DNA from 4 places in the Streptomyces sp. SCPE 10 genome. Region 2 is predicted to be linked to each of the others. Evidence: riboswitches for the same ligand, from Rfam matches in the RefSeq annotation. Region 2 holds a riboswitch; each other region holds the start of a gene.
What was found. A riboswitch is a leader RNA that binds a small molecule or an ion and turns the genes downstream of it on or off. The one in region 2 is predicted to bind cyclic di-AMP.
Positions count from the first base shown of each region.

Region 1: another riboswitch for cyclic di-AMP. It lies ahead of ACSP97_RS26495 (M23 family metallopeptidase); the one in region 2 lies ahead of ACSP97_RS18950 (M23 family metallopeptidase).
Region 3: another riboswitch for cyclic di-AMP. It lies ahead of ACSP97_RS20945 (transglycosylase SLT domain-containing protein); the one in region 2 lies ahead of ACSP97_RS18950 (M23 family metallopeptidase).
Region 4: another riboswitch for cyclic di-AMP. It lies ahead of ACSP97_RS15305 (transglycosylase family protein); the one in region 2 lies ahead of ACSP97_RS18950 (M23 family metallopeptidase).

Region 1 is NZ_CP197069.1:5,727,832-5,734,808, forward strand. Features, by position in the region: gene ACSP97_RS26480 (DNA gyrase/topoisomerase IV subunit A) at 1-249, opposite strand, end outside; gene ACSP97_RS26485 (M16 family metallopeptidase) at 681-2,075, shown strand; gene ACSP97_RS26490 (M16 family metallopeptidase) at 2,093-3,463, shown strand; cyclic di-AMP (ydaO/yuaA leader) riboswitch at 3,684-3,846, shown strand; gene ACSP97_RS26495 (M23 family metallopeptidase) at 3,859-4,602, shown strand; gene ACSP97_RS26500 (GntR family transcriptional regulator) at 4,825-5,511, shown strand; gene ACSP97_RS26505 (HPr family phosphocarrier protein) at 5,847-6,128, opposite strand; gene ACSP97_RS26510 (bifunctional acetate--CoA ligase family protein/GNAT family N-acetyltransferase) at 6,306-6,977, shown strand, end outside.
Region 2 is NZ_CP197069.1:4,073,162-4,080,138, reverse strand. Features, by position in the region: gene lhgO (L-2-hydroxyglutarate oxidase) at 1-870, shown strand, start outside; gene trmB (tRNA (guanosine(46)-N7)-methyltransferase TrmB) at 934-1,734, shown strand; gene ACSP97_RS18960 (PrsW family intramembrane metalloprotease) at 1,777-3,165, shown strand; gene ACSP97_RS18955 (aldo/keto reductase) at 3,211-4,155, opposite strand; gene ACSP97_RS18950 (M23 family metallopeptidase) at 4,229-5,290, opposite strand; cyclic di-AMP (ydaO/yuaA leader) riboswitch at 5,300-5,466, opposite strand; tRNA gene ACSP97_RS18945 (tRNA-Met) at 5,781-5,854, opposite strand; gene ACSP97_RS18940 (NAD(P)H-binding protein) at 5,988-6,842, opposite strand; gene ACSP97_RS18935 (TetR/AcrR family transcriptional regulator) at 6,930-6,977, shown strand, end outside.
Region 3 is NZ_CP197069.1:4,507,143-4,514,119, reverse strand. Features, by position in the region: gene ACSP97_RS20955 (LolA family protein) at 262-1,488, opposite strand; gene ACSP97_RS20950 (polyprenyl synthetase family protein) at 1,782-2,792, opposite strand; cyclic di-AMP (ydaO/yuaA leader) riboswitch at 3,325-3,533, shown strand; gene ACSP97_RS20945 (transglycosylase SLT domain-containing protein) at 3,537-4,022, shown strand; gene ACSP97_RS20940 (HAD family hydrolase) at 4,052-4,864, opposite strand; gene fahA (fumarylacetoacetase) at 5,162-6,382, shown strand; gene ACSP97_RS20930 (M56 family metallopeptidase) at 6,589-6,977, shown strand, end outside.
Region 4 is NZ_CP197069.1:3,276,548-3,283,524, forward strand. Features, by position in the region: gene ACSP97_RS15285 (Ppx/GppA phosphatase family protein) at 1-880, opposite strand, end outside; gene ACSP97_RS15290 (DUF501 domain-containing protein) at 877-1,416, opposite strand; gene ACSP97_RS15295 (FtsB family cell division protein) at 1,463-1,939, opposite strand; gene eno (phosphopyruvate hydratase) at 2,065-3,351, opposite strand; gene ACSP97_RS15305 (transglycosylase family protein) at 3,665-4,402, opposite strand; cyclic di-AMP (ydaO/yuaA leader) riboswitch at 4,406-4,575, opposite strand; gene ACSP97_RS15310 (transglycosylase family protein) at 4,759-5,865, opposite strand; gene ACSP97_RS15315 (cytochrome P450 family protein) at 6,075-6,977, opposite strand, start outside.

The DNA.
Region 1 (6,977 bases), 1.7 Mb from region 2:
CTCGCCGACGACACGGGCGCACTTCACATAGCCGCGCTCGGGGCGCAGGCCCATCTCGTTCATCTGGTAGACGATCCGGCGGTGCACCGGCTTGAGACCGTCACGGGCGTCCGGCAGGGCGCGCGAGTAGATGACCGAGTACGCGTACTCGAGGTAGGAGCCACGCATCTCGTCCACGACGTCGATGTCGAGGATCTTCTCCTCGTACGAATCGTCGGGCGGCGGGGTCTTCGTGCTGCGGCGGGCCATCGCTGCCGGCTCCTCCTGATCTGGTCGCTCGCCTTCGGGGCGCGCACCCTTCGGCTCGCTCTTGCTGAAGCGGTTGACGGATCTGTCGCGGACCATTGTGGACCGGGGCACTGACAAGCCGGGCCGCGACCCGGTCCACGAGCCGTCCCCGGCGGGCTCCACGACCCGTCCGCGAACGGCCCCCGACCCTGCCGCGTCCGGCCGCGGGGCCGGACGGCGCTCCGCCCGGCCCCCTGTCCGCACCCCGGCCCGCGCGGCTCGCCCGGCGCCCCGGGCGATCACGGATCCGGGTCCGACGCAGGCTACGCGATCCGCTGTGGGCGTACGTGCCGCGGGAACTTCGCCGGGGCCTCGCACGCTTTGCATACAGTGGCAGGAACGGCAGGAAAAACGCGGTTTCCACAACCGCCTCCGCTCGCGAAGGGACGTACATGCCCATGGGTCACACGACCACAGCCGAGGCAGGCTCCGGGGGCCTGACAGCGACCGAGCACCGCCTGGCCAACGGTCTGCGCGTGGTGCTCTCCGAGGACCACCTGACCCCCGTGGCGGCCGTCTGCCTTTGGTACGACGTCGGCTCCCGCCACGAGGTCAAGGGGCGCACCGGCCTGGCCCACCTTTTCGAGCACCTGATGTTCCAGGGCTCGGGGCAGGTCAAGGGCAACGGCCACTTCGAACTGGTGCAGGGCGCCGGCGGCTCGCTCAACGGCACCACCAGCTTCGAGCGCACCAACTACTTCGAGACCATGCCCGCCCACCAGCTGGAGCTGGCGCTCTGGCTGGAGGCCGACCGCATGGGCTCCCTGCTGACCGCCCTGGACGACGAGTCCATGGAGAACCAGCGGGACGTCGTGAAGAACGAGCGCCGCCAGCGTTACGACAACGTTCCCTACGGAACGGCCTTCGAGCGGCTGACCGCCATGTCGTACCCCGAGGGCCACCCCTACCACCACACGCCGATCGGCTCCATGGCGGACCTGGACGCGGCCACCCTGGAGGACGCCCGCCAGTTCTTCCGCACCTACTACGCGCCGAACAACGCGGTGCTCTCCGTGGTCGGCGACATCGACCCCGAGCAGACGCTCGCCTGGGTGGAGAAGTACTTCGGCTCCATCCCGGCCCACGACGGCAAGCCCGCGCCCCGGGACGGCTCCCTGCCGGACGTCATCGGCGAGCAGCTGCGCGAGGTCGTCGTCGAGGAGGTCCCGGCGCGCGCCCTGATGGCCTCCTACCGGCTGCCGCACGACGGTACGCGCGCCTGCGACGCGGCCGACCTCGCCCTGACCGTCCTCGGCGGCGGCGAGTCCTCCCGGCTCTACAACCGGCTGGTGCGCCGCGACCGCACGGCCGTCGCGGCCGGCTTCGGCCTGCTGCGCCTGGCCGGCGCGCCCTCCATGGGCTGGCTGGACGTGAAGACCTCCGGCGACGTGGAGGTGCCGGTCATCGAGGCCGCCATCGACGAGGAGCTGGCCCGGTTCGCCGAGGAAGGCCCCACCGCCGAGGAAATGGAGCGCGCCCAGGCCCAGTTGGAGCGCGAGTGGCTGGACCGGCTCGGCACGGTCGCGGGCCGCGCCGACGAACTGTGCCGCTACGCCGTCCTGTTCGGCGACCCGCAGCTCGCCCTGAACGCCGTGCCGCGCATCCTGGAGGTGACCCCGGAGGAGGTCCGGGAGGTCGCCAAGGCCCGCCTGCGCCCCGACAACCGCGCGGTCCTGGTCTACGAGCCCAAGTCCCCGGAGAACGTCGAGGACGCCGACCTGCCCGAGGACCCCGAGTCGGAAGCCACCGTAGAGGCCGGGAACGAGAACGAGGAGACGGCCAAGTGACCGAGCAGCTCGCCACCATGGACTTCCACCCCCGGCCACAGCCCGGCGAGGCCAGGCCCTGGGCCTTCCCGGCCCCCGAGCGCGCCGCGCTCGACAACGGCCTGACCGTGCTGCGCTGCCACCGCCCCGGCCAGCAGGTCGTCGCGGTGGAGGTGCTGCTCGACGCGCCCCTGGACGCCGAGCCGGCCGGCCTGGACGGCGTGGCCACCATCATGGCGCGCGCCTTCTCCGAGGGCACCGACCGGCACTCCGCCGAGGAGTTCGCCGCCGAGCTGGAGCGCGCGGGCGCCACCCTCGACGCGCACGCCGACCACCCCGGCGTCCGGCTCAGCCTGGAGGTCCCCGCCTCCCGCCTGGCCAAGGGCCTCGGCCTGGTCGCCGACGCGCTGCGGGCTCCCGCCTTCGCCGAGAGCGAGATCGAGCGCCTGGTCCGCAACCGCCTGGACGAGATCCCGCACGAGCTGGCCAACCCCGCCCGCCGTGCCGCCAAGGAGCTGTCCAAGGAGCTGTTCCCGGCGGCCTCGCGCATGTCCCGGCCGCGCCAGGGCACCGAGGAGACCGTCGAGAAGATCGACGCGCCCGCCGTGCGCGCCTTCTACGAGCGCCATGTGCGCCCCGGCACGGCCACCGCCGTGGTGGTCGGCGACCTCACCGGCATCGACCTGGACGCGCTGCTCGCCGACACCCTGGGCGCCTGGACCGGCACGCCCGGCGAGCCCCGGCCCGTGCCTGCGGTGACGGCCGACGACACCGGACGCGTCGTCATCGTGGACAGGCCCGGCGCCGTCCAGACGCAGCTGCTCATCGGCCGGATCGGCCCGGACCGGCACGACCGGGTGTGGCCCGCCCAGGTGCTCGGCACCTACTGCCTCGGCGGCACCCTCACCTCCCGCCTGGACCGCGTGCTGCGCGAGGAGAAGGGCTACACCTACGGGGTGCGCTCCTTCGGCCAGGTCCTGCGCTCCGCCCCGGACGGCACCGGCGCGTCGATGCTCGCCATCAGCGGCTCCGTGGACACGCCCAACACCGGCCCCGCCCTCGACGACCTGTGGAAGGTGCTGCGCACCCTCGCGGCGGAGGGCCTGACCGACGCCGAGCGGGACGTCGCCGTGCAGAACCTCGTCGGGGTCGCGCCGCTGAAGTACGAGACCGCGGCGGCCGTCGCGAGCACCCTCGCCGACCAGGTCGAGCAGCACCTGCCCGACGACTTCCAGGCGACGCTGTACCGGCAACTGGCCGCCACGGGCACGGTGGAGGCGACCGCGGCCGTCGTCAACGCCTTCCCGGTGGACCGCCTGGTGACCGTCCTGGTCGGTGACGCTGCGCAGATCAAGGCGCCGGTCGAGGCGCTGGGCATCGGCGACGTCACCGTGGTGGCGGCCGAGTAGCGGCAGTAACGGCACACAGGGGACGGGGCCCTGGCGACCTACGGGTCGTCAGGGCCCCTGTTGTTCCACTCTCTCCCTCAGATGTCCGAATTGGGGCGGAGGTTGCCCGTCTGCCCTGTGGGATGCGCTACAAAAACCCCGATCTGTTTGGGAATCGGGAGCCGGTCCGCATAGCTTCGTCCAGGCTGTTCGTCGGGCAGTGCGCCGCACCCGCGGCACCGGGCAGCCATCGCCGAGTCCCCGTACGGCGCGAGCCAGGGGAGCCGGGGACCCACACGTCCCTGGGGTGAATCGGGCACCCGCGCGTGACGCGAGGGAGCCCGTAGGAGACCTTCCTGCTCCGAACCCGTCAGCTAACCCGGTAGGCGAGAGGGAAGGAAAGGACCAGCCACTCCATGGCGTTCATGTGCGCCACCGGGAAGCACCGCAAGCCCGGCCGGGTCAAGCGAACCACCGCCCAGGCGGCCGGCGTCGCGGCCCTGACGACCACCGGCGTCATCGGCACCCTCGCGGCCTCTCCGGCGCTCGCCGCCGAGCGCCCCGCGGAGCAGACCGGTCTCACCCCCGTACTCGCCGCGAGCGACGACGTCGCCCAGCAGATCGACGCGCAGGCCAGCGCCCAGCAGCGGGCCGCCGAGCGCAAGGCGGCCCAGGAGGCCGCTGCCAAGCGGGTGGAGGAGGCGCGCGAGGCGGAGGCCCGCGCCGCCCGCGAGGCCGAGCGCAGGCGGCTGAACGCCTTCGTCGCCCCGATCGCGCACTCCTACGTGTCCACCGGCTACGAGGCCAGCAGTTCGCTGTGGTCCTCCGGGTCCCACACCGGCATCGACTTCCACGCGGCCAGCGGCACCCCGGTGCACGCGGTCGGCGTCGGCACCGTCGTCTCCACCGGCTGGGGCGGGGCGTACGGCAACCAGATAGTGATCCGCATGGCCGACGGCATGTACACCCAGTACGGCCATCTGTCGTCCATCGGCGTCACGGTGGGCCAGCAGGTCACCGCGGGCCAGCAGATCGGCCTGTCCGGCGCCACCGGCAACGTCACCGGTCCGCACCTGCACTTCGAGGCGCGCACCAGCCCCGACTACGGCTCGGACGTCGACCCCGTCGCCTACCTGCGCAACCACGGCGTGGACGTCTGACGAGCCCGCACGCCCCCGCACGGCATCCGAAGCCCCGGCCACCGAGCCGGGGCTTTCGCCTTTCCCGCGGTGTTCCGGTCGCCGTTGTCCAAAAAATATCCCCGGATTCCGGCCCGCCGTCGGAAAAGGCGGCGCGGTGGAATAGAGTCACCGGAATAGAGTCATGGGAAAAACGCGTCCGTCGTCGGCGTCGTGTCGCGGGGATCAAGGCGGAGGTCGGTCATGCGTATTCCGGCGCAGTCGGTGTGCACGGCGATCCGGGACGACATCGTCGCCGGCGTCCTGGAACGCGGCGGCCGTCTCACCGAGGAGGTGCTGGCCCGCCGCTACGGGGTCTCGCGCGTCCCCGTGCGCGAGGCGCTGCGCACCCTGGAGGCGGAGGGCTTCGTGGTGACGCGCCGGCACGCGGGCGCCTGTGTGGCCGAACCGAGCGAGCAAGAGGCCGCCGACCTGCTGGAGATGCGCCTGCTCCTGGAACCGCTCGGCGCCGCCCGGGCCGCCCGGCGGCGCACCGGGGCGCACCTGAAGGTGCTGCGCGGGCTGGTCAGGCTGGGGCAGGAGCGCGCCAGGCGGGGCGACAGCGAGGAACTGCGCGCACTGGACGGCTGGTTCCACGAGACGCTGGCCCAGGCCTGCGGCAGCCCCTCGCTGACCTCCACCCTCCTCCAGCTGCGCCACAAGATCGCCTGGATGTACGTGCTCGACGCGCCGTCGGACCCGGTCGGCACCTGGGCCGAGCACGGCGCGATCGTGGACGCGGTGGCGCGCGGCGACGGAGCGCGCGCCCGCGCGGTGACCGCGCTGCACGCCGAGCGGGCGGCGGCCGAGCACCGGCTGCGCGTGCCCGGTGGCGCCGAGCGTGTGAGGACTTCGCAACATGCCGTAAACATGTCCGGCGCACAGAATTAACACGGGTGCCGTATACAAAGGGGTGGGTATTTCGTGGGCCGGTATTCCCCTATTTCTTCGGTGCCGTTAATTACCGACCCGGGTGAATGGGGTGGGCGTTCCGTCGTGAAAACGCCGGAAATCGCGAAATACGCCTCCGTGCGCCCACCGCACCGGCGCGGTCGCCCGTACCCGTCTTGCCCGACCGGCGTCGTGCGGTCGGGGCGGCAGCGGGGCGGCCCGCCACCCTGCCCGGTCCGAGCCGGCGGACCGGCCCGGACCGGGCGTCACGGCAGTGCAGAACCGGGCGTCACGCCACCGCGCCGAAGCCCGGTTCCTCGAAGGTCCGATGCCGCTCAGACGGTCTCGGGCAGCTCTTCCAGACCCTCGGCGACCAGCTTGGCCAGCCGGTCCAGGGCGGCCTCGGCGCCCTCGGCGTCGGAGGCGAGCACGATCTCCTCGCCGCCCTGGGCGCCCAGACCCAGGACGCCGAGCATGCTGGCCGCGTTGACCGGGGTGCCACCGGCCTTGGAGATCGTCACCGGGATGCCCGCGGCCGTCGCGGCCCGGACGAAGATGGAGGCGGGGCGGGCGTGGAGGCCCTCGGCCCAGCCGACGTTGACGCGGCGCTCAGCCATGTGTTGCTGCCCTTCACTCTTCAAGGTTGTCTAGACCAGTCTTCCATATGGTGAACCATGCCTGGAGAGGGGCTGCGCACCCCCTCCACGGTGCCGTCGTGACCGCCCCTCGGCCCGGCGGCCGTCTCCACAGACTGCCCCGCGCCGTTGCCGGACGCTAGCCGTACTCTGGGGCGCATGCGAACCTCGGCGGAACCGCAGGGCCGGTACGAGTACCCCGCGCACTGGGAGGCGGACGTGGTGCTGCGGGACGGGGGCACCGCCCGCATCCGGCCCATCACCGTCGACGACGCCGACCGCCTGGTCCACTTCTACGAGCAGGTGTCGGACGAGTCCAAGTACTACCGCTTCTTCGCGCCCTATCCCCGCCTGTCCGCCAAGGACGTGCACCGCTTCACCCACCACGACTTCGTCGACCGGGTCGGCCTAGCGGCCACCGTGGGCGGCGAGTTCATCGCCACGGTGCGCTACGACCGCATCGGTGCCGGCGGCACCCCCGCGTCCGCGCCCGCCGACGAGGCGGAGGTCGCCTTCCTGGTGCAGGACGCCCACCAGGGCAGGGGAGTGGCCTCCGCGCTCCTGGAGCACATCGCGGCCGTCGCCCGCGAGCGGGGCATCCGCCGCTTCACCGCCGAGGTGCTGCCCGCCAACACCAAGATGATCAAGGTCTTCACGGACGCCGGCTACACCCAGAAGCGCAGCTTCGAGGACGGCGTCGTCCGCCTGGAGTTCGACATCGAGCCCACCGACCGCTCGCTCGCCGTGCAGCGCGCTCGCGAGCAGCGCGCCGAGGCCCGCTCGGTGCAGCGGCTCCTCGCCCCCGGCTCCGTCGCGGTGATCGGCGTCGGC
Region 2 (6,977 bases):
GGCATACCGGTGCGGGAGCTGGGCCCCGCCCAGCTCACCGAGTACGAGCCCGAGGTGCGCGGACTGGCCGCGATCCACGTGGGCACCACGGGCGTGTGCGACTTCACGGCGGTCGCCCGGCGGCTCGCCGAGGCCTCGGGCGCCGAGATCCGCTACGGCGCCCGGGTGGTGCGGGTGGACCGGCGCCCCGAGCGGGGCGTGGCCGTGCGCACCGCGGCCGGGGACGTCGTGCGCGGCCGGGTGCTGGTGAACTGCGCCGGACTGCACTGCGACGAACTGGCCCGGCTGACCGGGGACGACCCGGGTGTGCGGATCGTGCCGTTCCGCGGGGAGTACTACGAGCTGGCGCGGCCCGAGCTGGTGCGGGGCCTGGTATACCCGGTGCCGGACCCGGCGTTCCCGTTCCTCGGCGTCCATCTGACCCGGGGCGTCGACGGCGTGGTGCACATCGGCCCCAACGCGGTGCCGGCACTGGCCCGGGAGGGGTACGGCTGGGGCGTCGTGCGCCCCCGCGAGCTGGCCGGCACCCTGGCGTGGCCGGGCTCCTGGGCGCTGGCGCGCCGGCACTGGCGGTACGGCGCGGGCGAGCTGCGTCGCTCGGTGTCCAAGGGGGCGTTCCTGGAGGCGGTGCGCAGACTGCTGCCCGCGGTGCGGGCCGAGGACCTGGTGCGGGCCCCGGCCGGCGTGCGGGCCCAGGCGGTGCTGCGCGACGGCGCGCTGGTGGACGACTTCCTGATCAAGGAGGGGGCCCGCGCGGTGCACGTGCTGAACGCGCCGTCCCCGGCGGCCACCGCGTCGCTGCCGATCGGCCGGGAGATCGCCCGCCGGGCGCTGGGGATGCTGGACGCGGTCGGCGGCCAAGGGGCGTGACCGAGTACGTCTGGGGCCGGGTCCGGTCGCGCCCGTAGACTCGGTCGTACTGTGTCTGATGCGATGAATGCCCCCGAAGCCCTGACCGAACCGGCCCCGCGGGACCCAGGTGCCGCCGTGCGGCGTGCCCGGGCCAAGGGCGAGCCGCGGTTCCCGGACGGCCCCCGGGCCGATCCCGCCGGGTCGCACTTCGAGCGGCGGATCCGCAGCTTCCAGCCGCGCCGCAGCCGGGTGACCGCCGGGCAGGCCGACGCCTTGCGGCGGCTGTGGCCCGCCTGGGGGCTGGACATCGACGGACAGCGGGTGATCGACCTCGCCGAGCTGTTCGGCAACGACCGTCCCGTGGTCCTGGAGATCGGGTTCGGGATGGGCGAGGCCACCGCGCGGATGGCCGCCGCCGACCCCGGCACCAATGTGCTCGCGGTGGACGTGCACACCCCCGGCCAGGGCAATCTGCTGAACCTCGCCGACCAGCAGGGACTGGACAACGTCCGGGTGGGCAACGGGGACGCCATCATCCTGCTGCGCGAGATGCTCCGCCCCGACGCGCTCGACGGGCTGCGTGTCTACTTCCCCGACCCCTGGCCCAAGAAGCGCCACCACAAGCGGCGGCTGATCCAGCCGGCGTTCCTCGACCTCGTCGCCACCCGGCTGAAGTCCGGCGCGCTGGTGCACTGCGCCACCGACTGGGAGCCGTACGCCGAGCAGATGCTGGAGGTGCTCGGCGCCCACCCGGAGTTCGAGAACACGCAGGCCGACGGCGGTTTCGCGCCCCGGCCCGAGTTCCGGCCGCTGACCCGTTTCGAGGGACAGGGACTGGACAAGGGACATGTCGTGAACGATCTGCTCTTCCGCCGCCGGTAAACCGCTCCAGCCCCTCGTCCCGCCACCGTTAGGGTCGATGCCGTGGCCACCAGTCCTGCGTATCCGACGTACCCACCGATCCCCGGCGACGCGGTGCTGCGGCACCCGCACTGGTGGCAGCTGCGGTGGGTGCGCTACGGCGCGCTGATCACCCTGCTGGCCATGTCCGGCCTGGTCATCCTCGCGCTGGTGCGCAGGGAGACCGGGACCGAGGGGTTCCTGGTGGGCCTCGGGCTCGCGGTGCTGCCGGTGCCCTGGCTGGTCACCGCGTTCCGCTGGCTGGACCGGGTGGCCCCCTTCCCATGGCGCAACCTGGTGTTCGCGTTCTGCTGGGGCGCCTTCGCGGCGGCGCTCATAGCCATCGTCGCCAACAGCTTCGCGACCAAGTGGATAGCCACCTCGACCGCCGACCCGGCGAGCGCCAACACCCTCGGCGCCACGGTGATAGCCCCGATCGTCGAGGAGTCCGCGAAGGCCGCGGCCGTGCTGCTGGTCTTCCTCTTCCGCAGGCGCGACTTCACCGGGATCGTGGACGGGATGGTGATAGCCGGGATCACCGCCACCGGCTTCGCGTTCACCGAGAACATCCTCTACCTGGGCACCGCCTTCGGGACCGACCAGCTCACCGGCGGCCACGGCATCGTCTCCGTCACCGCCGCCACCTTCTTCGTGCGCATCGTGATGTCCCCGTTCGCGCACCCCCTGTTCACCACCTGCACCGGCATCGGCTTCGGCGTCGCCGCGCTGAGCGGCCCGCACCAGCGGGCCCGGCGGCTGCTGGTGCCGCTCGGCGGGCTGCTGCTCGCGATGTGCATGCACGCCCTGTGGAACGGCTCCGCCACCTTCGGCCAGTTCGGCTTCCTCGCCGTCTACGGCATGTTCATGCTGCCCGTGTTCGGGCTGCTGACCTGGCTCGGGATCTGGACCCGGCAGCGGGAGCTGCGCACCGTGCGCGAGGAGCTGCCCGTCTACGTCCTGGCCGGGTGGCTGGGTCCGGCCGAGCCGTTCGCCCTGGGCTCGATGCGGGCACGGCGGATGGCCCGCGACTTCGCCCGCCACCACGGCGGCCGGGCCACGGCGCGTGCGGTGGCCCGGTACGAGACCGAGGCCACCGCGCTGGCGCTGCTGCGGCGGCGGGGGCGGCGCGGCCGGGCCGGCGCCGGCTTCGTCGCCCGCGAGCGGGAGCTGCTGGACGAGCTGTGGCAGCGCCGGGACGCGGCCCGGCCCGCGCTGGAGTACGCGGCCCGCACGGCGGCCCCGGCACCGACGCCCTGGGCCCCGGCACCGTACAACCAGGGGTACGGACCGGGGTGGGGCGGCCCCGGACACGGATACGGCGGACCCGCACAGGGCGGCCCCGGGCACGGCGGGCCCGGGTACGGCTACCCGGCGGCGCCGTACGCCACGTCGTACAACCCGTACCGGACGTGACGCCGCCGGGACCCCCGGGACCTCCCGGAACCCCGCTGCCGCCGGCTACGCCGAGGCGTCCGTCAGCTTCTTCAGCTCCTCGTCCGTCAGCTTCAGTTCGCCGACGCCCAGCAGGGCCGGGAGCTGGTCCAGCGTGCGCGCCGAGGCGATCGGGGCGGTGACCGTCGGCTGGGCGGCCAGCCAGGCGAGGGCGACGGTGGCGTGCGGTGCCTCGTGGGCGGCGGCGATCTCGTCGAGGGCGGCGAGGACCTTCTGGCCGCGCTCGGTCTCCGCGTAGTCCGCGGCCCGGTTGGCGCGGGCGCTGTCCACCTTCCGGCCGGGCCGGTACTTGCCGGTGAGGAAGCCGGCGGCGAGGGCGAAGTACGGCACGCAGGACAGGCCCTCACGGGCGACGAGGTCCTGGAGCGGGCCCTCGTAGGTGTCGCGGGAGACCAGGTTGTAGTGGGGCTGGACCGCCACGTAGCGGGCCAGGCCCTCACGGGTGGAGAAGTCCAGGGACTCCCGCAGCCGCTCGGCGCTGATGTTGGACGCGGCGATCTGCCGCACCTTGCCGGCCTTCACCAGCTCGTCCAGGGCGCCGATGATCTCCTCCACCGGCACGTCAGGCTGGTCGAAGTGGGTGTAGTAGAGGTCGATGTAGTCGGTGCCCAGGCGGGCGAGGGAGGCGTCGGCGGCGGCCTTGATGTTGGCCGCGGACAGGCCCGGGTACTGCGGGTGCTGGCTGACCTTGGTGGCGATGACGACGTCGGAGCGGTTACCGCGGGCCTTGAGCCACTTGCCGATGACGGTCTCGGACTCGCCACCCTGGTGACCCTCCACCCAGGCGGTGTAGACGTCGGCCGTGTCGACGAAGTTGCCGCCCGCGGCCGTGTAGGCGTCCAGGACGGCGAAGGAGGTCTGTTCGTCGGCGGTCCAGCCGAACACGTTGCCGCCCAGGCAGAGCGGGAAGACCTCGAGGTCGGAAGAGCCCAGTGTGCGCAGAGAAGTCATGCTCCACCATTACACCCGCGGTGGACGCCCGCGTTCCGCCGCCGGCCCGAAATCGCCACGGGGACCGGTGTGCTCAGGGGGTGAGGCCCTTGTCGCGCAGCCAGGGCGCCGGGTCGACGCCGGTGGCCTGCCCGCCCGGGTGCACCTCCAGGTGCAGGTGCGGTCCGGTGACGTTGCCGGTGGCGCCGACCCGGCCGATGACCTCGCCGGTGGTGACCTTCTGGCCGACCGAGACGTTGATCGAGGACTGGTGGCAGAACCACAGCTCGGTGCCGTCGTCCAGGGTGAGGACGGTGCGGTAGCCGTAGGCACCGGCCCAGCCGGCCTGGGTGATGGTGCCGCCGTGGACGGCCTTGATCAGGGTGCCGGTGGGGGCGGCGAAGTCGAGGCCGGTGTGGTAGCCGGAGGACCACATGGCGCCGGGCTGCCCAAAGGTGCCGGTGATGGTGTACGAGACGACCGGCAGCGTGTACTGCTTGGCCAGCTCGGCCAGCCGCTTGGCCTCGGCGGCCTTCTTGGCGTCGGCCTCGGCCTGCTGCTTGGCGGTGGCGGCCTTGTCGGCGGCCTCCTTCGCGGCCTGGGCGGCCGCCGCGTCGCTCTGCTGCTGGGCGGCGGCGACCATGGCGGCGGTGGCCTTGCTGTCGGCCTGGCCCTGCTGCTGCTCGGCCTGGGCCATGATCCGGTTGCGCAGGGCCTCGCCGGCGCCGGTGGGTGTGCCGTCCTCGGTGGTCTGCCCGATGCCGGTGAGCGCGGTGTCGGTGGCCTGGTGCTTCTCGGCGGAACCGGCGGAGTCGTCGCCGAGCAGGTGCTCCACGGAGGACAGGTGCGGCACCGAGACGGAGGGCAGGTCCGGCATGGAGATGGAGACCGGGGACTTGCCGGTGTTGGCGCTGGCGATGCCGCCCGCGCCGACGGCGGCGATCACACCGACGCCGAGGACGGTGGAGCTGCGTGCGAAGCCGCCGCGCTGCTTGACGACGCGGTGCCGGCCGCGGACCGGGGCGACGGACTCCTCGGTGGGGTTCCACTCCTCCCAGGGGCCCTCGCCCTCGGGGCCGGGGCCGTGGCCGAACGGCTCGGAATCGCGTTGGGCGGGCACGAACGGGGCTTGTGGGGCAGGCCGGTTGGACGCCACGGGGGCGTGCTCCTTTCCTTCCTCCGCCTACCGGGTTAGCTGACGGGTTCGGAGCAGGAAGGTCTCCTACGCGCGTATACCGGCCGTGGACTCGCTGAGTTCACGGTGGTGTCCGCGTGATTCACCCCAAGGTGGTGGTTCCCCGGTTCCCTTACGGGATTCGGCGCGTGCGCACGGAGCCGCCTCGGGTGACGGCTGGGACGACCGCGCTGCGTTATCGAACGTTAATAGACTCGGCCGTCACTTTCCAAGCCGTTCGGCTTGATCATTACGGCTCTGGGGCGTGGACTTACCGCCCAGGGGGCCGCCAAACCGGGCGAGTTGACCGGGGTTCAGGAGTCATCCGGTTTTTGATGGTGACTCAGTTGTTATGCGTACGGCGGTCGCACGGTCACCGTAGGTGATACCTCTTACGGGAGCCGCGGCGACGGCTGCCGGAAAACACTCAGGGCCGGAATCCAGTGCATGGATTCCGGCCCTGAGTCTTCAGTAGCGGGGACAGGATTTGAACCTGCGACCTCTGGGTTATGAGCCCAGCGAGCTACCGAGCTGCTCCACCCCGCGTCGGTGATTCCAGTGTACGCCATGTTCGGGGTGCCGAGCACACGGCTTTGCCGCGGGCCCCCAGGTCCGGGTCACCACCGGGCCGACGGCCCGACCTGCGGCGCGACGCGGTCCGCCGCGACGGCGACCCCGGCTACGGACCCTCCGTGAACGCGGTGGCATGGTCGGCGGCCCACTGGCGAAACGTCCGCGGCGCCGTCCCGAGGATGTCGGCCACCGCGGTGGTGAGGTACGCGGGCTGTCCGACCGCCGCGCTCCACGCGGCGAGCAGCATGTCGACGACCGAGGCGGGCGCCGTGCCCTCCGACAGCCTTCGGAACTCGTCCGGCGTCATCTCCTCGAAGGCGATCCGGCGCCCCAGGGCGTCACCGATGACGTCCACCTGCGCGGCGTGGGTCAGCGATTCGGGGCCCGTGAGGACGTAGTCGGCTCCGACGTGTCCGTCCTCGTGGAGCGTCCGCGCGGCGACGGCCGCGACGTCGCGGTCGTCGACCGGTGCCGTCTCGGCAGCGCCGTACGGCCACCGGACGGTCTCGCCGGCCCGGATCGCGGGTGCCCACCAGGCCAGCGAGTTCGACGCGAACATCCCGGGCCGGATGATCGTCGGTTCGAGTCCGGTCGCCGCGATGAGCCGCTCGATGTCGGCGTGCAGCACGGCCATGGGATTGGGCTGCTGGAAGAAGGGGTGCGGCGTCTGGTGCGGGGAGGAGAGGAAGACGACCCGCCGCACGTGGGCTGCCAGCCGCGCGACGACCGCCTCGGCCGTCTCGGGCGGGGCGGTCCAGACGAGGAGGACCGCACCGGCGCCCTTCAACGCCGGGTCGAGTGACTCGGGCGCGGTGAGGTCGCCGGTGAAGACCTCGGCCTTCGCCGGCAGCGTCGCCGCCGTCTCGGCGCGATGGATGAGGGCGCGGACCGGTACGCCCGCTTCGAGGAGTCGGTCGACGACGACGCGGCCGACCCGGCCCGTCGCGCCGGTCACGAGCACGGGAGGAATGTCTGTCTGATGCACGCCACTCATGAAAACGTTACCCGGTTAAAAAAGCAACTCGGTAACGAATGTTACGGTGGCCAGATGAGCGAGCCGACGGGACTGCGGGCCCGCAAGAAGGAGCGGACGCGC
Region 3 (6,977 bases), 430 kb from region 2:
GGTCCTTCCCTCACTCCCCCGTGCCGCGATCCGGCCGTACGCATCCTGCCGACCAGTGTGCTGGTTCCACCCCGGCCCCCGCGTCACCACGACGTCACAGCCTCGTCCCAACGGACCGGTGCCGCAGGTCCGCGGCTCGCCGGGGGCCTCGCGGGTGCGCTGATCAACGACGCGGGGCCGGACTCGATGCGCCGCCGGGAGGGGCGCATGCGAAAGGGAGCCGAAGGCGCTGCCCTCGGCTCCCTCGCGGACCGCTGCGGCCTACTTGCCCGCGTCCGCCGCCCGCACCAGCGCGTCCTTGGTGACCGCGCCGGCGTAGACCTTGCCGTTGTCGGTGATCAGGGCGTTGACCAGGCGGGTGGAGAAGACCGTGCCCTTGCCGAACTTGCCGGAGACCTTGTCGCCCAGGGAGCCGAGGAAGCCGGCCGCGTCACTGCCCTTGGCGCCGGTGGGGAGGCCGCCCTTGGCGCCGGTGTCGAAGACGGCGATGGAGGTCCAGCCCTTGCCGAGGACGGTCGGACCCGCGGTGCCTTCCAGGCCCTTGCCCTCGGTCCCCTCCAGCCCCTTGCCGGGCCACTGCGTGTCCTTGTGCGGCGCGCCCTTGCCCCGCGTGTCCTCGCGCTCGGTGACCTTCGCGCCCTTCGGCGGGGTGAAGGCGAAGGCGGAGGCGGCCGGGCGGGCGAAGGAAACCTCGGTGAAGCCCGCGTCGAGCACCGCGGCGCCGCCGCTCTTCGGGGTCAGCGTGAACTTGAGTGGCATGCCCGTCCTGGCGTCCACCGCGATGCTGATCGCGCCGACCGTGGTGCCGGACTGCCGGGGCTTGATCAGCAGCTTGTAGGCGTCGCGCCCGGCGACGTGGGCGGTGCCGTCGACGGTCACGGACGTGGTGTCGTCCACCGACTTCAGGGCCTCGTCGGCGAAGTCCTTGGGCGTGGCCGGGGGCTCGGCCCGCCGGTCCTTGCCGGCCGGCGCGGTGCCGTGGGAGACCTGGTTGCTCTTGCTGTCGTAGCCCCAGACGTCCTTGCCGTTGTGGATGACGCTGTACTCGGCGCCCTGCTCGACGAGCGACAGCTTCTGCCGGTCGGGGCCGTCGGCGGCGACGCGCAGGGTGTGCGTGCCGGTGACCAGTTCGGTGAGCCGGGTCTGCGGGTCGGCGGCGGAGCCGGAGCCGGCGCCGGGGGTCATGCCGGAGGTGAGGCCGCTCTCCAGGCCGCCGAGGTCGGGCAGGCCCAGGTCGGTGCTGACCTTCACGGTGCCGGACAGCCGCTGCACGTCCGACGCGGCGATCTTCTGGATGAGCTGCTGGGCGGTGATCCGGGGCAGGTCGGGGTCGCCGGAGTCGGCGAGGGCCGGGACCAGCCCGATCGTGGCCGCCGCCACCCCCACCACCGCGACCGGGACGGCGTACCGGGCGGCCTTGCGGCGGCCCGAGCGCGTCTCCTCGCCCCGGTCGGCGCCCTGTGCGTCGTCGGATTCGTACGGTGCCATGTGTGCCTTACCTCCGTCGTCGGCGGCGGCTGCTCTCACGCTGGTCCACCCGAGCCGCCGGTCTCACCCGAATCGGTGAGGAGTGGTGATGTCCGTGGTGTCCATACGACCAAATCCGCGCTGAGGAATCGTCAGACCACGGAGGCAACTCGGCGTACGACTGCGGTATGACACGCAAGGGACACCCCTAGGGGCTCGAACGGATCCCTATGGGCAGGATGGAGCACCCGGGCGGGTACGGCCACCCGGTGGACGCCGGACGGGTCGGTCCCGGTGGACGCCGAACCGGTCGGTCACCCGGTGCGGTGCACCACCGCGTCGCACAGCTCGATCAGCGCGGCCTTGGCGTCGCACTCCCGCAGCGGTGCCAGCGCGGCGCGCGCCTCCTCGGCGTAGCGCACGGTGTCCCGGCGGGCCTGCTCCAGGGCCGGGTGGGCGCGCAGCGCGGCCAGCGCCTCGGCGTGCCGGGCGTCGTCGCTGAGGTCGGAGTCCAGCAGCTCGCACAGGGCGATGTCCTCGGGCAGGCCGAGCCGGGCGGCGCGCTCGCGCAGCCGGAGCACGGGGAGGGTCGCGATGCCCTCGCGCAGGTCGGTCCCGGGGGTCTTGCCGGACTCGTGGGAGTCGGAGGCGATGTCCAGGTAGTCGTCGGCGAGCTGGAAGGCCACGCCGAGCCGCTCGCCGTACTGGGTGAGCACGTCCACGACCGTCTCGTCGGAGCCGGACATCATCGCGCCGAACCGGCAGGAGACCGCCACCAGGGAGCCCGTCTTGCCGCCGAGCACGTCCAGGTAGTGCTCCACCGGGTCGCGGCCGTCGGTGGGGCCCGCGGTCTCCAGGATCTGGCCGGTGACCAGCCGTTCGAACGCGAGGGCCTGCACCCGGACCGCCTCGGGGCCGAGGTCGGCGAGGATCTGGGAGGCGCGGGCGAAGAGGAAGTCGCCGGTGAGGACCGCGACGGAGTTGCCCCAGCGGGTGTTGGCGCTGTCCACGCCCCGGCGTACGGCGGCCTCGTCCATGACGTCGTCGTGGTACAGCGTGGCGAGGTGGGTCAGCTCCACCACCACGGCGGACGGCACCACACCGGGCGCGTAGGGGTCGCCGAACTGTGCCGCGAGCATCACGAGCAGCGGCCTGAACCGCTTCCCGCCGGCCCGTACGAGGTGCTGCGCGGCCCCGGTGATGAACGGGACCTCGCTCTTGGTGGCCTCTAGCAGGCCTTCCTCGACAGCCGCCAATCCGGCCTGGACATCGGCTTCGAGAGCCTGGTCCCGCACGCTCAGCCCGAACGGCCCGACGACGGTCACGAGGGGTCTCCTGTCTGCTGGTGTCTGCTGGCGATTACACGGTTTGTCGATAGGTCGCTGCCATCACTCAAGTCAGCGTATCCGGTCCGGTTTCGATCACCGATAGCGCCCACCCGTCCAGCCCGGGCGGTATCGGAGCACATCCGGCACCCCTTCGATCGGATGAGAAGAACGGACATTTTTCGACTTAACAGGAAAATCCGAGCTTCGTCGCGAGCCCGGAGGTGAGCGGAGTACCCGGTCCACCCCACCGAGGGACGAATACCCGGAATCCCCCATGCCCGATTTAACACAGTTTGCCATTTGGTGAATTGGGCCACACACACCCCCTGCCCCCGACCGGCCGCCCGAGACCCCCTTCCCCCTTGCCGCGTAAGCGAGTTGAGCGTTGACAATCGCAAAGGATCAAGTACCCCATAGGGCAATGATCAAGGTCAAATGCCACATCGCATGAATCCGGCACTTGTTCCCGACATGTGCTCTCGCATACGTTCCCGACCCATCGGGCGGACGCCGAATCCTGCCGCCGCCCGTACACCCATCAACGAACTCATTCGTACGGCAGGAGCGGGGGACCCAGGTAAGTCGCCGGACCGGACGACACACGTGACGCGGCACATGCCGCGACACGCGGTCGCACCGGGACGGCTCGGGGTTAAGCCGTGCCTCTCGCGGGGCACGGCCGGGCACCTCCCCGCCCGAACCCGACAGCTCACCTCGCAGGCGTAGGAGAGGAACGTCCCCATGCCTGCTGCCGTTCAGTCGCGCCGCACCCGCACCAACCGCGTCGTCCGTATGCTCGCCGTCGCCGGCACCGGCGCCGCCGTGATCGCCATGCCGCTCGTGGGCGCCGCCAGCGCCTCCGCGGCCACCGCCACCACCTCGGCCGCCGTCACCACCGCCGGGTACCCGAACAACCTCGACGGCTGGATCCGCGAGTCCCTGGCGATCATGAGCCAGAAGGGCATCCCGGGCTCCTACAACGGCATCTACCGCAACATCATGCGCGAGTCCTCGGGCAACCCGAACGCCATCAACCTGTGGGACTCCAACGCCGCCAAGGGCATCCCGTCCAAGGGCCTGCTCCAGGTGATCGACCCGACCTTCAACACGTACCACGTGGCCGGGACCTCCTGGAACATCTACGACCCGGTCGCCAACATCACCGCCGCCTGCAACTACGCGGCCCACCGCTACGGCTCCATGGACAACGTCAACAGCGCCTACTGACCGGCGCCCGGCGGGCCGACGACACCCCGTCAGCCCGCCGGGAACAGTCTTTCGAGGACGACGGCGATGCCGTCGTCCTCGTTCGACGCGGTGACCTCGTCGGCCACCGCCTTCAGCTCCGGATGGGCGTCGGCCATGGCGACCCCGTGCGCCGCCCACCGGAACATCGGGACGTCGTTGGGCATGTCGCCGAAGGCCAGCGAGCGTTCCGCGGCGATACCGAGCCGCTCGGCGGCCAGCGCCAGACCGGTCGCCTTGGTCACCCCGCACGGCTGGAGCTCCACGGTCCCCGGACCCGACATGGTGACCGTGGCCAGCGGGCCCACCACCGAGCGCGCCACCGCCGCCAACGCGTCGTCGGACAGGGTGGCGTGGCGCAGCAGCACCTTGCTGATCGGCGCCCCCCACAGATCGTCGCGCCGGCCCACCCGCACCGCGGGCAGCGTCGGATGGGGCATCCGGTAGCCCGGCTCGGTCAGCGTGAGCCCGTCCACCCCGTCCTGGTCGACGGCCGCGTACACCTGCCCCACCTCGGCCTCGATCTTGCCGAGCGCGGCCTCGGCCTGCTCCCGGTCCAGCCGCACCGACCACAGCAGCCGGTCGGCCCCGGCGTCGTAGACCTGCGCCCCCTGTCCGCACACCGCGAGCCCCGTGCAGCCGAGGGCCGCCAGCAGCGGCCGCACTCTGGGGGCCGGACGGCCGGTCACCACCAGGTGCCGGGCGCCGGTCCGGGCCGCCCGCGCAAGCGCCGAAAGCGTGCGCTCGGAGACGGTGTCGTCGCCGCGCAGCAGCGTCCCGTCCAGGTCGGTGGCGATCAGTGCGTACGCGGGGGAGGGTGCCATGAGCAGAGAATACGGATCCTCCGACTCCGCCGACTCATCCGTCGGCGCGCGTACTTGCGTGCCGACCGCCCCCAAGTGCGCGCGGTGGCGCCCCTGATGGGGACCGGCCGCGGGCCGCGGGCCGGACGTACCGCCGGGCGCGGAGCACGGTCCGGGTACCCGGACCGGTCGATCGGGGCACGCCGGGGCGGCGACCCCCGGCGGGCACTGCCCAAGAGGCGCGTCGCGGCCGTAACGTGTGGCCGATCACGTGGAACAGCGCCATGCATGGCCCGGATGAGAGCGAGGCAGCACCCCATGCCCCCCTTCGACGTCCCCGAGGGCGACCCCTTCGGTCCGCACAACCTTCCCTATGGCGTGTTCTCGCCCTCCGGCAGCCGGGAGCGCCGGGTCGGCGTCCGGCTCGGGGACCAGGTCCTCGACGCGGGCGCCGCGGCCGCCGCCCTGGGCTCGCCGCACCACGCACTGCTCGCCCGACCCACCCTCAACCCGCTGCTCGCGGCGGGCCGCGCCGCCTGGTCGGAGGTGCGCGCCGCGCTCACCTCCTGGGTCACCGACCCCGCGCACCGCGAGACCCTGGAGCCGCTCTTCCACCCGCTGTCCGAGGTGGACCTGCACCTGCCCTTCGAGGTCGCGGACTACGTCGACTTCTACGCCTCGGAGAACCACGCCCGCAACGTCGGCACGATCTTCCGCCCGGACGCCCCCGACTCCCTCACCCCCAACTGGAAGCACCTGCCGATCGGCTACCACGGCCGCGCCGGCACCGTGGTGGTCTCGGGCACGGACGTCGTACGGCCCTCCGGGCAGCGCAAGGGCCCCGCCGACCCGGCGCCCGTGTTCGGGCCGTCGATCCGGCTGGACATCGAGGCCGAGGTCGGCTTCGTCGTGGGCGTGCCGACCGAGCTGGGGACCCCGGTCGCGCTCGGCGACTTCCGGGAGCACGTCTTCGGGCTGTGCCTGCTCAACGACTGGTCCGCGCGGGACATCCAGGCCTGGGAGTACGTGCCCCTCGGCCCGTTCCTCGGCAAGTCGTTCGCGACCTCGGTGTCGGCGTGGATCACCCCGCTGGAGGCCCTGGAACACGCGAGGACGGCCCCGCCCGAGCGCACCCACCCGCTGCTCCCCTACCTGGACGACGCCGCCCCCGGCATCGAGCCCGGCGGCTACGACCTGCGGATCTCGGTCGCCGTCAACGGCCACGTGGTGGCCGAGCCGCCGTTCTCCACCATGTACTGGACCGCCGCGCAGCAGCTCGCCCAGATGACGGTCAACGGCGCCTCGCTGCGCACCGGCGACCTGTACGGCTCGGGCACCGTCAGCGGGCCCGACGAGCACCAGCGCGGCTCGCTGCTGGAGCTGACCTGGAACGGCCGTGACCCCCTCGACCTCCCCGACGGCAAGCGCGCCTTCCTGGAGGACGGCGACGTGGTGACGCTGTCGGCGTGGGCCCCCGGCCCGAACGGGACCCGCGTCGGGCTCGGCGAGGTCACCGGGCGGATCGTGCCGTCGGTCTGATCCGGCACCGGGCGCCGCGCGCGGGTGCCGGATCGGGACGGTCCGTGTTCCGGTACCTGACTCCCGGCGCCCCTCTTCGTCATACTGGCGGGGACAGGCACCACGTCCCGGCGGGCGCCCGCGCGCACCGCCCCTCGCCGCACCACCCGTACCCGCACCGCCCCTTTCCTTCCCGCCCCTCTCGGACCAGGAACCGGAGCCCCGGCATGACCGTCTGCCTGCTCCTGCTGAGCGTCGTCGCCCTGACGGCGGCCGTACCGGCACCGCGCGCGCTGACCCGGGCCGACTGGCCCGAACGGGAACCCGTGGTCGCGCTGTGGGTGTGGCAGTGCCTGGTCGCCACCGTCCTCCTGTGCTGTGTGGCCGGGCTGACCCTCGGCGCCGCGGCCGTCTTCCGCACCGTGCGCGACCATGTGTTCGCTCCCGCGCCGCCCGCCGTCACGGCCGCCTACGACCTCTCCGCGGCCCCGGTGTGGGCCGCCCTGCTCACCGTGGGGCTGGCCTGCGGGGCCGCCTGGACGACCGCGATGCTCGGCCGGGAACTGGTCGAGGTCCGCCGCAGCCGGGGCCAGGCCCGGGCCCAACTGCGGGAGCG
Region 4 (6,977 bases), 800 kb from region 2:
CGCCGATCCGTTCCATGATCGCCAGGAGGACGAGGGAGCCCGCGCCGATGACGTCGACGCGGCCCGGGTGCATGGACGGGATGGTGGCGCGTTCGGCGTGGGTGGAGTGCAGGAGGCGGTCGGTGATCTCGCGCACCCGGGCGAGGGAGACGCGGGAGTGGTGGATGCGCGCCGAGTCGTACTCGGGCAGGTCCTGCGCGATCGCCGAGACGGTGGTGACCGAGCCGGCCAGGCCCACCAGGGTGCGCGCCTCGCGCAGCGGCACCGTCCGCTCCGCGAGGTCCAGGGCGGCCTCGATGTCGGCCCTTATCGCGGCGATCTGCTCCTCGGTGGGCGGGTCGGAGATCTCGCCGCCGTGCACCAGGTGCCGTTCCGTCATCCGCACACAGCCCACGTCCACCGAGCGCGCGACCCGCACATGGTCGTCGCCGACGACGAACTCGGTGGAGCCGCCGCCGATGTCCACCACCAGATAGGGCCGGGCGAGGTCCTCGCGGCCGGCCAGCTCCTTGGTCGCGCCGGTGAAGGAGAACTCGGCCTCCTGGTCGCCGGTGATGACCTCGGGCTCCACGCCGAGGATGTCCAGCACCCCGCGCACGAACTCGTCGCGGTTCTCGGCGTCGCGGGAGGCGGAGGTGGCGACGAAGCGCAGCCGCTCGGCGCCGTGCTCCTTGATGATCTCCGCGTAGTCGCGGCAGGCGGCGAAGGTGCGCTCCAGCGCCTCCGGGGCGAGCCGGCCGGTGCGGTCGACGCCCTGGCCGAGCCGCACGATGGTCATCCGGCGGTCCAGGTCGACCAGTTCGCCCGTCGCCGGGTCCACGTCCGCGACCAGCAGGCGGATGGAGTTCGTACCGCAGTCGACGGCGGCGACACGGGTCACTGCGCTTCCCCCTTCGGCTCCTGCTCGAACGTCACGCACGCGCCCTTGCGCCACCACTGCGGCAGCATCGCGAGCGCCTCGTCGCCGAGCGGGTTGACGCCCGGACCCGCGGCCAGCGAGTGGGCGACCAGGACGTGCAGGCACTTCACCCGGTCCGGCATGCCGCCGGCGCTCGGGAAGTCCCGCAGCACCTCGATCTCGTCCCGGCGCCGGATGTAGTCCTCGTGCGCGGCCCGGTAGGCGGCGGCCAGCTCCGGGTCGCTCTGGAGGCGCTCGGTCATCTCCTTCATCACGCCGTTCGCCTCCAGCGTGCCGATGGCCGAGGCGGCCTTGGGGCACGTCAGGTAGTACAGCGTCGGGAAGGGCGTGCCGTCGGGCAGACGGGGCGCCGTCTCCACGACATCCGGCTGACCGCACGGGCAGCGGTGTGCGATGGCCCGCAGGCCCCGCGGGGGACGGCCCAGCTGCTGCTTGAACGCCTCGACGTCCGCGTCGGTGGGCTCGGTGCGCGGAGTGGGCGGCGGAGGGGTTTCCATGACTGCTTTCAGACTGGCTTTCTGTGGGTCACCGGCACGGGGCCGGTCACTGGTCGGAGGCGTCGGACTTGTCGACCCCGTCCCAGATGTTGGTGTACCAGGGCCGGTGGGCGGCCCTCAGATCGACGCGGGACTGCCGGGCCGCGCCCGGATCGACGACCACGTACCCGGTCTCGCCGGGCTTCACATAGTGCAGCCGCTTGCGGATCTGCTGCTCGGCGTAGGCGTCGTCCTGCCAGCGAGCCTTGAGGTCGCGCAGCTGTTCGACGCGTTGGCGGGCCTCGGTCTCCTGCCGCTGGAGGTCGGAGATCTGGGCGCGCTGGGAGACGTACTGCCGCATCGGGTAGGCGAGGGCGACGACCAGCGAGCACAGCACCAGCGCGAGCAGCGCCGCCCGGCCGGTCAGCCGCGAGCGGCGGGCCTGCCGTTTGGTCTGCGAGCGGTAGACCCGGGCCGCCGTCTGCTCGCCCAGCAGCCGCAGCCTGGTCGTGGTGGAGAAACGGTCCCGGTCCTTGACGGCCATGTCGGTTCTCCGCCTCCCCTTTCACACGTGCGTACGTCCCCGGACACGGTACGGGACCGGGTACGGGGACGTACGTACGACTGGCCAAGTCCCGGCCCGACGGGGGGCGGGACCGGCCGGGTGGCTCAGCCCTTGAAGCGCGGGAAGGCGCTGCGGCCGGCGTACACCGCGGCGTCGTCCAGGATCTCCTCGATGCGCAGCAGCTGGTTGTACTTGGCGACGCGCTCGGAGCGGGCCGGGGCGCCGGTCTTGATCTGGCCGCAGTTGGTGGCGACGGCCAGGTCGGCGATGGTGACGTCCTCGGTCTCGCCGGAACGGTGCGACATCATGCACTTGAAGCCGTTGCGCTGGGCCAGCTCGACGGCGTCCAGGGTCTCGGTCAGCGAGCCGATCTGGTTGACCTTGACCAGCAGGGCGTTGGCGGTGCCCTCCTCGATGCCGCGGGCGAGGCGCTCGGGGTTGGTGACGAACAGGTCGTCGCCGACCAGCTGGACCTTGTCGCCGAGCTTGTCGGTGATGACCTTCCAGCCGGCCCAGTCGTCCTCGAACAGCGGGTCCTCGATGGAGACCAGCGGGTAGGCCGCCACCAGCTCCTCGTAGTACTCCGTCATCTCGGCGGCGGAGCGCTCCTTGCCCTCGAAGAGGTACTTGCCGTCCTTGTAGAACTCGGAGGCGGCGACGTCGAGCGCGAGGGCGATCTGCTCGCCGGGGGCGTAGCCGGCCTCCTTGATGGCCTCCAGGATGAGGTCCAGGGCCTCGCGGTTGGAGCCCAGGTTCGGCGCGAAGCCGCCCTCGTCGCCGAGGCCGGTGGCCAGGCCCTTGCTCTTCAGGACCTTCTTCAGGGTGTGGTAGACCTCGGCACCCCAGCGCAGCGCCTCGGAGAAGGACTCCGCGCCGATCGGGGCGATCATGAACTCCTGGATGTCCACGTTGGAGTCGGCGTGCGAGCCGCCGTTCAGGATGTTCATCATCGGCACCGGCAGCAGGTGCGCGTTGGGGCCGCCCAGGTAGCGGAAGAGCGGCAGGTCGGACGCCTCGGAGGCGGCGTGCGCGACGGCCAGGGAGACGCCGAGGATGGCGTTGGCGCCGAGCGAGCCCTTGTTGTCGGTGGCGTCCAGGTCGAACATGGCCTGGTCGATCAGCCGCTGCTCGGTGGCGTCGTAGCCGACCAGCTCCGGGCCGATCTGCTCGATGACGGCGAGGACGGCCTTCTCGACGCCCTTGCCCTGGTAACGGTTGGGGTCACCGTCGCGCAGCTCGATGGCCTCGAAGGCGCCGGTGGAGGCGCCGGACGGGACGGCGGCACGCCCGGTGCTGCCGTCGTCGAGGCCGACCTCGACCTCGACCGTGGGGTTGCCTCGGGAGTCCAGGATTTCCCGGGCTACGACGACGTCGATGGACGGCACGAGCATCTCCTTCTTGGATGTGACGCTGGAAGTGCGGGGCGGTCTGCCTTACGGCTGTGCCTTGCGACTAGAGCCTAACCGTCCAGGGGTCGTCGGCCACCGACCGACCGTCCCGTGGACGGGAGGGACATGCAGACGGTACCCATTGTTCACCCGCGGAACAAAGGGGTTCGCGGATGAGACCCGGCGAAAGAGCGGGAAAACGAACGACCCCGCCCCGGCGCGTACGGGGGAGAACGCGCCGGGGCGGGGAGCCCGTGGGGACGGGGGCGGACCCTTGGGGGCGGGCCCGCCGGGCGGGGCCGTCAGCCGCCGGGGGTCACTTCAGGTGCAGCTGCTGGCCCGGGTAGATGAGGTCGGCGTTGTCGACGATGTCCTTGTTCAGCTCGAACAGCTTGTGCCAGCCGCCGGCCACGTGGTGCTTCGCCGCGATGGAGCTGAGGGTGTCGCCGGTGACGACCTTGTACTCGCCGTCGCCCTTCTTGACCTTCTTGCCGGTCGGGGTGGTGACGGTCTTGCCCGCGCCGCTCGCCGAGGAGCCGGTGGAGCCGCCCGTGGACTTGCCCGTGGTGGACGGGGCCGTGCGCTGGGTGGAGCGGGTGGCGGCCTGCTCGTCGGTGGAGCGGGTGGAGGTGCCCGTGTGCGACGAGGAGGAGCCGGAAGTGGGCGCGGAGCCGTTGTACGGGGTGCTCGACAGGCCCGTGCCGCAGACCGGCCAGGCGCCCTTGCCCTGTGCGGCCAGGACCTTCTCGGCGACGGCTATCTGCTGCGCCTTGCCGGCCTTGTCGGCCGTGGGGGCGTAGGCGGTGCCGCCGTACGCGGCCCAGGTGGAGGCGGAGAACTGCAGACCGCCGTAGTAGCCGTTGCCGGTGTTGATGGACCAGTTGCCGCCGGACTCGCACTGGGCGACCGTGTCCCACTGGGAGGTGGTGGCGGCGGAGGCGTTGCCGGCCGCCATCAGCGGGGCGGCGACGGCGGCACCGGTGACACCGGCGAGCGTGACGGCGCGGACGGCCTTGGACGGACGACGGTGCTTGCCCTTGCCGGAAAACAGCATGAACGATCCCCTCACCGACGCCTGCGAGGTGAGCTGTCGGGTTCGGGCCGGTTGAGTTGCCCGGCCACCCCTCCCGTGGGAGGCGTGGCTTCACCCCGAGCCGGTCCGGCATCAACTGCCGGGCCCGGCACTTACCTTGGGTCCCCCGCTCCTGCCTGCGGCGCTTGACGCGACGACTGTTCCCGGGCAGCCGCTGGCAGGATTAGGCGTTGCGGCCGCCGGGGCTCGTGGTGACGAGCGGTCATGACCGTAGCCACGCGATCCGCGGAATTTCAAAGACGATCAGGGCTTCTGAGACTCATCCCACACTTTCGCCAAAGCGGACATTTGACGATCAAGTGGGGCGTCAACTCGCCCTAGCGGGCGCCCGTTTCGTCACCGACTTTCAGGGTCTGACCGGCGGTGATGTGATTCGGGTCGGCGCCCACGACCTTCTTGTTCGCGGAGTAGAGCTCATGCCATCCGCCGTGCACGTCAAGGGAGTCGGCGATGGTGCTCAGCGAGTCGCCCTCGCGGACGGTGTACGTGCCCGGCTCGCGGGAGGCGTGCCGCCCGGAGTCGGAGCCGTCCTGTCCGGTCGCCGTGCTTTCGTCCGCGGTGCCGCCGCGGTGCCGTCCGCCGCCGAGGGCTCCGGTGTCGACCAGGCTCCAAGAGCCGACGTCCTGCCGGGAATTGTCCGGGTCGTCGGCGGTCGGGGCGGGTGTGACCGTGCCGGTGGGCGCCGAGGGGGCGGTGGGGTCCGGGGCGGTGCCGCCGGTCCCGGGAGCGCCGGTGGAGCCGTGGGAGGCGCCCGGGTGCGGGGCCGCGTGCTTGCCGGTGTGCTTGCCGGTGCCGGTGCCGGCGTCGGAACCGGTGGACGGGGAGGTGGACGGGGAGGTGGACGGGTCGGCGGAGGAGGAGGCGCCGGAGCCGGAGCCGCCGTCGTGGGCGCCGCTGCCGGAGCCGGTGCCGGATCCGCTCGGGGTGGTGTCCTGGCCGCCGCTCGGGGTACCGGAGGGGGCCGAGGCGTCGGGCGGGCCGGAGGGGTCGGTCGTGCCGTCGCCCTGGCCGTTGCCGCCGACGCCCGGATCGACGTCCACTGAACCGGAGTTGGGGGTCAGCCCGGACAGCAGGGCGCAGGTGGCCCAGGGCAGGGTGCCCTTGTCGGCGAGGATCTTCTCGGCCACGGCGATCTGCTGCGAGCGGCTGGCCTGGTCGGCGCTGGAGGCGTACCGGGTGCCGCCGTAGTGGATCCAGTCGTCCTGGGATATCTGGAGGCCGCCGTAGTAGCCGTTGCCGGTGTCGGCGCTCCAGGAGCCGCCGCTCTCGCAGCCGGCGACCTTGTCCCAGGTGGTGCCGTCGGCCGCGTGCGCGCTTGCGGCGCCGAGCAGCGGGATGGCGATGGCGGAGCCGGTCACGCCCGCCGCGACGAGGAGGGCCGGAGCCTGACGGGGGCGGCGGTGACGACCGTTCCCGGAGATCATGCGGAAGCCTTTCGTGCGACTGCGGGGGCCGGCGCGGCGGGTGGTGCCGGTTCGCCACGCTGAGGGGTGAACGTAGCCGCACTCGATCACTTGTCACAAGTTCATGCCGCGCGGATCACGCGAAGATCACAGCGTGGAAGGTTTGCCCTCCGCTCCGTCACACATCCTTCCTCCAGCGCGGAACGGGCCACTCCGTTTCATGGTCCGGGCTACCGGTCGCCCGGCGGGGTGAACTCCACGGGCAGGGTGCGCAGACCGCGCATGATGAGCCCGCCGCGCCAGCGCAGCTCGGCCGGGTCGGCGGCCAGCCGCAGGTCGGGCAGCCGGGTGAAGAGGGTGGCCAGCGCGCTCTGGCCCTCCAGTCGGGCGAGCGGGGCGCCGAGGCAGTAGTGGATGCCGTGCCCGTAGCCGAGGTGCTGGTTGTCCCGGCGGCCGAGGTCCAGCACGTCCGGGTCGGCGAACCGCTCCGGGTCCCGGTCGGCGGCGGCCAGCACGACGAGCACCGGGTCGCCCGGCTCGATCCGCTGCCCGCCGATGGTGAGCGGTTCGGTGGCGAACCGCCAGGTGGCCAGCTCCACCGGGCCGTCGTAGCGCAGCAGTTCCTCCACCCCGGTCGCCAGCAGCTCGTCGTCGCCGCGGGCGAGGGCGTCCTGGAGGCGGTCGCGCTGACCGGGGTGGGTGAGCAGGGCGTAGGTGCCGTTGCCGATGAGGTTGACGGTGGTCTCGAAGCCGGCGAAGAGCAGGATGAAGGCCATCGCCGCGACCTCGTTCTCGGTGAGGTGCTCACCGTGGTCGGAGGCGCGGATGAGGGCGGAGATCAGATCCTCGCCGGGCGCGGGCTCGGCGGGCAGCGCCTCGCGCTTCTTGTGGATCAGCTCGGCGAGGTAGCCGCGCATCTTCTTCACCGACCGCGCCACCCCGCCCCGCGGCCCGCCGCCGTGCCGGATCATCATGCCCGCCCAGTCCCGGAAGTCGTCCTGGTCCTCGCGCGGGACGCCGAGCAGGTCGCAGATGGCGTAGATGGGGAGCGGGAAGGCGAACTCGTGGATGAGGTCGGCGCTGCCGCGCTGCGCGAACCGGTCGATGAGCCGGTCGGTCAGCTCCTGGACCCG